DNA from 2 places in the Novilysobacter viscosus genome. Region 1 is predicted to be linked to the other one. Evidence: riboswitches for the same ligand, from Rfam matches in the RefSeq annotation. Region 1 holds a riboswitch; the other holds the start of a gene.
What was found. Region 1 has a riboswitch for cobalamin ahead of ACJQWL_RS05505 (ribonucleoside-diphosphate reductase subunit alpha). Riboswitches for the same ligand answer to the same signal wherever they lie in the genome.
Positions count from the first base shown of each region.

Region 1 (3,402 bases):
GTACCAGGCGATGCCGAAGATCGCCGCGTTGAGTACCGCGTAGTAGCCGAACAACGCGACGTGGTTGCCCGGCCCGGTCGACAGCCAGATCGGTGCCAGGAAGCCGGCCAGGATCCCCAGCCAGGCCAGTGCCACCGCGTCCTGCCTGACCGCCAGCACGCCGGCGCTGGCCACCAGCACGACGCTCAGCGCGAACGCCGCGGGCGCTGGCAGCAGCGGATGCAGCTTGAACGCGGCGAACACCACCAGCAGCAGCACGCCGATGGCGCCGCCCTGCAGCGCGAGCGCAAAGCTGCGCCGGGATTCGCGCTGGCGCCAGCCGAACACCAGCCCGGCGATCGCCGCGGCCGCGACGCCGGCCAGCCGCAACTCGATCGGGAACGTCATCCAGCCCTGGTCGCCGGCGTACTTGAGCAGCGCCGCGACACCGGCAAACAGCACCAGCATGCCGACCTTGACCGGCACGTTGCCCTGGCTGAACCAGCGGCGCACCGCGCGCAGGCCCAGGGTCACCACATCCGGCCTGCGCGGCGGCGGCACCCCGCGCGCGGCGCCAGGTAGTGGCGGCGGCGTCCGGCCGTTTGACGCTGCCTCCGCGCGCCGTGCCTCTGCGGGCGATGCCCCCCCGGAGGAAACGCCCGACGGCGATGCATCCACTGGCGAGGCTGCCGGCGGCACCGGCGCGGACGAGGATCGCGACGCCGCCTGTGCCGCCCTGGCGGTGGCATGCGTGGGCGCAGGCCCGGCCTGCTGGCGCATCAATTCGGCCAGGGTCGGGCCTTGCGCGGCCTCGACCTCGCCCTGCAGATCCGCTTCAGAGCCGGTGCCATGGCGGGAATCCGGAGCCACACGATCGGGCTCCGGCGCGCGCGCCCGGGACGTCGACCCCGCGGCAGTCTGCATCGTCGCCAGGTCGCGCTCCAGGACATCGACCCGCCCGCGCAGGCTGCCGATCTTCACCAACGCCACGATCAGCCCCACCGGCACCGCCAGTACGGCCAGAACCAGTAGAACGATCAGCCCTTCCATCGCCGACTCCCCATCCCCTTGTGCGGCGCACGTTACACCACCGCAAGGCGCGGGTGATACGTGCTGACGCCGAGGCATCAACACCACATCTTGCGTTGACGCATGCGCACCACCCCATTATGTTGTGCGCGTCGGTGCCGGCCTCGCGGTCGGCTTGAAAGGGAAGCCGGTGCGGACCTGGGTCCAATGCCGGCACTGCCCCGCAGCGGTAGTGGAAACGACCGCCGTCATGGCACTGGGGCACGCGCCCCGGGAAGCGACGGCCAGTAGGTGGAAAGAGCTCCACGCAGGAGCGGCTTCAGCCGCGATGCTTCTGGCACCCGTTGGGCAGCCAAAGCCGCTCCTGCCTGATCAAGAGCACCGGTCCGCGTCCAGAGTCCGAAGACCTGCCGACAGCCGCGCGATGCACACCGCGCGGTGACCGGCAAGCGAGTCTTCGGGGGAAGACGGCCGGTGTCGCGACGCATCGTTGATGCGGCTCGCGGGCGGCGTTCGCCCGTGCGACAACCGCGCTCCACCCCCCCAGGATTCCGCGCCCGCGGGGGCGAGGCCGTGCCTGCCCGTCCGGCCCTGCACGCGCAGGCCCGGCCGGCGGTGCGTCCGCGCCCGCGCGCGTCGTCCTTCGAGGGGGGGATCGACGACCCGTGCGCCCACGCACTGGAGTTCACGCATGACCACCACCAACACCGCCCTGGCACCCACCGAGACCGGCGCCGAAACGCCCCCGCATCCGTCGACCGACGCCACGGCAACGGCCGCAAAGCCCGCGCGCAGGCTGCCTGCCGCATCCGGCGCGCCCGGCGACGGCTTCGCCCTGGCCCCGCCCGCCGCCGCGCTGGGCATGACCGTCGCCAAGCGCAACGGCGGCCGCGAGCCGGTCGACCTCAACAAGATCGTGCGCGCGATCGTCCGCTGCAGCGACGACCTGCACGCCATCGACCCGATGCGCGTGGCCACCCGCACGATCTCGGGCCTCTACGACGGCGCCTCGACGCGAGAACTCGACGAACTGTCGATCCGCACCGCCGCCCTGCTAACCGCCGAAGAGCCCGAATACGGCCGCCTGGCCGCGCGCCTGCTGGCCGGCGTCATCGGCAAGGAAGTCGCGGCGATCGACATCAACGCGTTCTCGCAGTCGGTCCAGCGCGGGCACGAACTGGGCCTGATCAACGACCGCCTGCTGGGCTTCGTCCAGGCCAACGCGCGCAAGCTCAACGACGCGATCGATCCCTCGCTGGACCGGCGCTTCGACTACTTCGGCCTGCGCACGCTGTACGACCGCTACCTGCTGCGCCATCCCACCGCGCGCACCGTGATCGAGACGCCGCAGCAGTTCTTCCTGCGGGTGGCCTGCGCGCTGAGCGAGGACGTGGCCGACGCGCTGGCGCTGTACCGGCGCATGGCGCAGCTGGACTACATCCCCAGTTCGCCCACTCTTTTCAACGCCGGCACCACCCACGAGCAACTCTCCAGCTGCTTCCTGCTGGACTCGCCGGAGGATTCGCTGGAGGCGATCTACCGCGGCTACATGGACGTGGCCAAGCTGAGCAAGTTCAGCGGCGGAATCGGCCTGAGCTATACGCGCATCCGTTCGCGTGGCTCGCTGATCCGCAGCACCAACGGCCTGAGCAACGGCATCGTGCCGTGGCTTAAGACGCTTGACGCCTCGGTCGCCGCGGTCAACCAGGGCGGCAAGCGCAAGGGCGCGGCCTGCGTGTACCTGGAGCCGTGGCACGCGGATGTCGAGGAGTTCCTGGAGCTGCGCGACAACACCGGCGACGAGGCCCGGCGCACCCACAACCTCAACCTGGCCAACTGGATCCCCGACGAGTTCATGCGCCGGGTCGAGGCGGACGCGACGTGGTCGCTGTTCGACCCGCACCGCGTGCCGCAGCTGACCGATCTGTACGGCGAGGGCTTCGACCGCGCCTACCGGGCCGCCGAAGCCGCCGGCCTGGCCACCCGCCAGGTCAAGGCGCGCGAGTTGTACGGGCGGATGATGCGCACGCTGGCGCAGACCGGCAACGGCTGGATGAACTTCAAGGACAAGTCCAACCGCGCCTGCAACCAGACCGCGTTGGCGGGCAACGTCGTGCACCTGTCCAACCTGTGCACCGAGATCGTGGAGGTCACCTCGCAGGACGAAACCGCGGTGTGCAACCTGGGGTCGATCAACCTGGCCCACCACCTCGACACCCGCGACGACGGCCGGGTCGCCTTCGACTTCGAACGCCTGGCCGAAACGGTCCGCCTGGCGGTGCGCCAGCTCGACCGCGTGATCGACCTGAACTTCTATCCGATCGAGACCGCGCGCCGCGCCAACCTGAAGTGGCGGCCGGTCGGCCTTGGGGCGATGGGCCTGCAGGACGTGTT
Region 1 is NZ_JBJMAV010000002.1:402,453-405,854, forward strand. Features, by position in the region: gene ACJQWL_RS05500 (DUF2339 domain-containing protein) at 1-1,029, opposite strand, end outside; cobalamin riboswitch at 1,145-1,437, shown strand; gene ACJQWL_RS05505 (ribonucleoside-diphosphate reductase subunit alpha) at 1,871-3,402, shown strand, end outside.

Region 2 (3,402 bases), on a different contig from region 1:
TGCCGCGTCGTATGCGATCAGGTCCTCGACGCGAGTGTCGAAGGCATCCAGCCGCCACATTATTGTGCCGGCGTCCCACGCCAGCCCGGCGTCCCAGCTGCGCGACGACTCCGGTCGCAGCGTCGGGTTGCCGAAGAACGGGAAGTACAGTTCGTTGAACGTCGGCGCCTTGAACGCGGTTCCATAGCCCGCGCTCAGGCGCCAGCCACCCCCAAGCGACAACCCCCATGCGGCGCTGCCGGTGGTGGCCTGGCCGAACTGCCGGTTGTCGTCGTGTCGGAGCGCGGCCTGCAGCGAATGTCGCCCGAGCGTGCCCTGGTACTGGCCGAACGCGGCGCGGGTGTCGCGCTCGGTGCGGTCGTAGGCGGTGGTGCTGCCGACGCGGTCGCGCAGCCAGTCCGCGCCCACCGTCAGCAGGTGGCCCTCGGCCAGCGCGACGTCGGCCTGCACGCTGGCGCTGTCGCGATCGGTTTCGAAGTAGCCGATGGACGTGCCGCCGATGAAGTTGTCGGAGGCATCGGTGTTGCGGCCCGCCCCCAGCGCCAGGGTCAGCGCATCGGAGGGCGTCCAGGTGGCGCGCGCCCCCAGCACCTGCTGGGTGGTCTCGGAGTAGTCGGTGAAGTCGCCATCGAACTCGTTCTCGCCGTGCGCCCTCAGCGCCTGGGCCTGCAACTCGACGGTGGTGCCGAGATCGAGTCCACCGCGCAGCGATACCGAGCGGTTCCGGTAGCCGTCCGCATCCGGTTGCGGTGCGGCAATGAAACAGCCGCCGGAAAACGGCGTGGGCGTTGCGACGTCGCAGGCATCGATGCCATCGGTACGCTGGTAGCCGGCGTCGATGCCGAACCAGGCGGCCTGGCTGCCGCCGCCGATGCCGGCGCTCGCCTCGCGGCGCCCATGGCTGCCGACGGTGGCATTGGCGCGTGGCGAGATCCCGCCGTGGTCGCGGCGGGTGAACACCTGGATGACGCCGCCGATCGCCTCGCTGCCGTACAGGCTGGAGCGTGGGCCACGCACGATTTCCACGCGGTCGATCATCGACAGGGGCAGGTCCTGGAACGAGACCAGGCCGGACGTCGCCGAGCCCACGCGCACGCCGTCGACCAGCACCAGAACGTGGTCGGATTCCGCGCCGCGCATGAACACGGTGGTGAGCTTGCCCTGGCCGCCCTGGTTGGAGATCGCCACGCCGGCGCGGCCCCGCAGCAGCTCGGGCAGCGATCGGGCCTGGCTGCGGATGATGGCGTCGCGATCGATCACCTCCACCGGCGCCAGCGTTGCGTTGGCGCTCACCGGGGTGCGCGTGGCGGTGACCACCACCTCGTCGAGGTCGCGCGCCGTTTCGGACTGCGCGTGGGCGGACAGGGGTAGCGCGAGGGCGCAGGCGAGGATCGACAGGCGAAGCTGCATCGGGACGTCTCCATCGCACGGCCAGGCCGTGCCGGTGTCAGGGAGTCGGATGCAGGGGCAATGGGCCGCGAAATCGGACGAACAGCGCCGGCGTCGCCGCCGCAATGCCCTCCGCATCGCAACCAGTCAGCATCAAGGCCGGTCTCCGGACTCGCGAGTGGAAGGGATTCCTTCCGGCCCAGGCGCCTTCCCGTGGCTGCTGCTGCAGCCCAGTGGCGGATGCCGTGGCTTGACTCGCTTACCGTTGCGGGGGCAGTGCCGGGCTGGCCGCGTTGGCGGCGTCACCGGCTTCCCGTTTCAACCCGTCGGCAGGACGCCGCCGGGTCACCTTGAAGCGGCGCGCAGTGTACGGGATCGGCTCGGGTTGGGCGAGTGTCCGATGAAGTTGGATCGCGACGCGCGGTCGCGGCGGTTCAACGCCGCCAGTCGGGCTCGTCGTCGTCCGGGCGCATCGCCACGGTGTCCTCGGTCAGCACCGTGGTGCGTACCGGCCCTGGAGTGGGCTTGTAGCGCGGCGGGGGCAGCTTGTCGATCGCGACACCGGCCGCGCTGACCAGTTCCTGGCGTCGCGCTTCCGGTACCTCCTGCCAATGGCAGTCCTGCAACGCGCCTTCGATCGCATACAGCAGGCTGAGCGTGGGCTTGAACCCGGCGCGCTTGACGCGCATGAAGGCCTCGACGGTCCCGGCCTCGGCCAGTTCCTCGCGCGTGCGCAGCCCGACCTGCCGCAACCACGCCGCGGACTTGGGGCCGATGTTGCGCATCTTCTCGCTGCTCATCCCATTGCCTCCACGAAGGCCGCGGCAATCGCCTCGACGCCGCGCTGGTCATCGGCATCGAAGCGCGACGGCAACGGGCTGTCGATGTCGAGCACGCCAATCAACGCACCACCCCGCACCAGCGGCACCACGATCTCCGAACGCGAGGCCGCGTCGCAGGCGATGTGGCCCGGGAAGGCATGCACGTCGTCGACCCGCTGGGTGGTGCGCTCGCGCGCGGCCGCGCCGCACACGCCCCGGTCCATCGGGATGCGCACGCAGGCGGGCAGGCCCTGGAACGGCCCGACGACCAGCTCCGTGCCATCGAAGAAGTAGAAGCCCGCCCAGTTGAGGTCGGGGAGCCCGTGGTACAGCAGGGCGGCCAGGTTGGCGGCGTTGGCGATGCGGTCGCGCTCGCCCGACATCAGCCCGCGGGCCTGCTCCAGGAGCTGCGAGTACTGCTCCGGCTTGTTGCCGGTGAGTGGGGTGGCGGCAAACATGGCGCGAGTGTAGCAGCGCCCCCGCCATCGCCTTACCATCGGCCGATCCCGAAAAACGGAGCACTTGACATGGACCTGTCGCGCCTGCCGGTGCAGAACGGCTTCCGACTGCGTGGAGCGGCCGTGAGCCGAGTGGAAACCTTCGTCGATGCCGCCTTCGCGTTCGCGGTCACGCTGCTGGTGGTGTCCTTCGGCAGCGTGCCCGACAGCTTCGAGGCCCTCTACGAGGCACTGCGCCGGTTGCCGGCGTTCGTTGCCGGCTTCGCGATCCTGGCGCTGTTCTGGCACGCCCACCATCGCCTGTTCCGCAGGGTTGGACTGGAGGACTTCACCATCGTGGTGCTGAGTCTGGCGCTGGTGGCGGCGACGTTGTTCTACGTGTACCCGTTGCGGATGGTGATGTCGGCGGCCATGGGCTTCTTTACCGGAGGCTGGGCGGTCAGCGAATTCCGCATCGACAACATGTCGCAGTTCAGCACGATCTTCGTGATCTACGGCGTCGGCTTCGCGGTGCTGGCGGGGCTTATCGTCGCCTTGAACGTGCACGCGCTGCGTCGCAGCAGCCAGTTGCGACTGGATGCGGCCGAGCGCCAGTTGCTTGAATCGGAAGTCGTCGTGCACCTGGTCTACATCGCCTGCGCCGTGCTCTCGATGGCCATCGCGCTGCTGCTCCCGGCGCGACCCGGCTGGTGGATGGCATTGCCGGGCATGGCCTATGGGCTGTTGGGCGTCGC
Region 2 is NZ_JBJMAV010000005.1:189,176-192,577, forward strand. Features, by position in the region: gene btuB (TonB-dependent vitamin B12 receptor) at 1-1,410, opposite strand, end outside; cobalamin riboswitch at 1,530-1,757, opposite strand; gene ACJQWL_RS09790 (TfoX/Sxy family protein) at 1,824-2,189, opposite strand; gene msrC (free L-methionine (R)-S-oxide reductase MsrC) at 2,186-2,668, opposite strand; gene ACJQWL_RS09800 (TMEM175 family protein) at 2,738-3,402, shown strand, end outside.
Region 2: linked by a shared signal. The riboswitch ahead of btuB (TonB-dependent vitamin B12 receptor) and the one ahead of ACJQWL_RS05505 (ribonucleoside-diphosphate reductase subunit alpha) in region 1 are both predicted to bind cobalamin.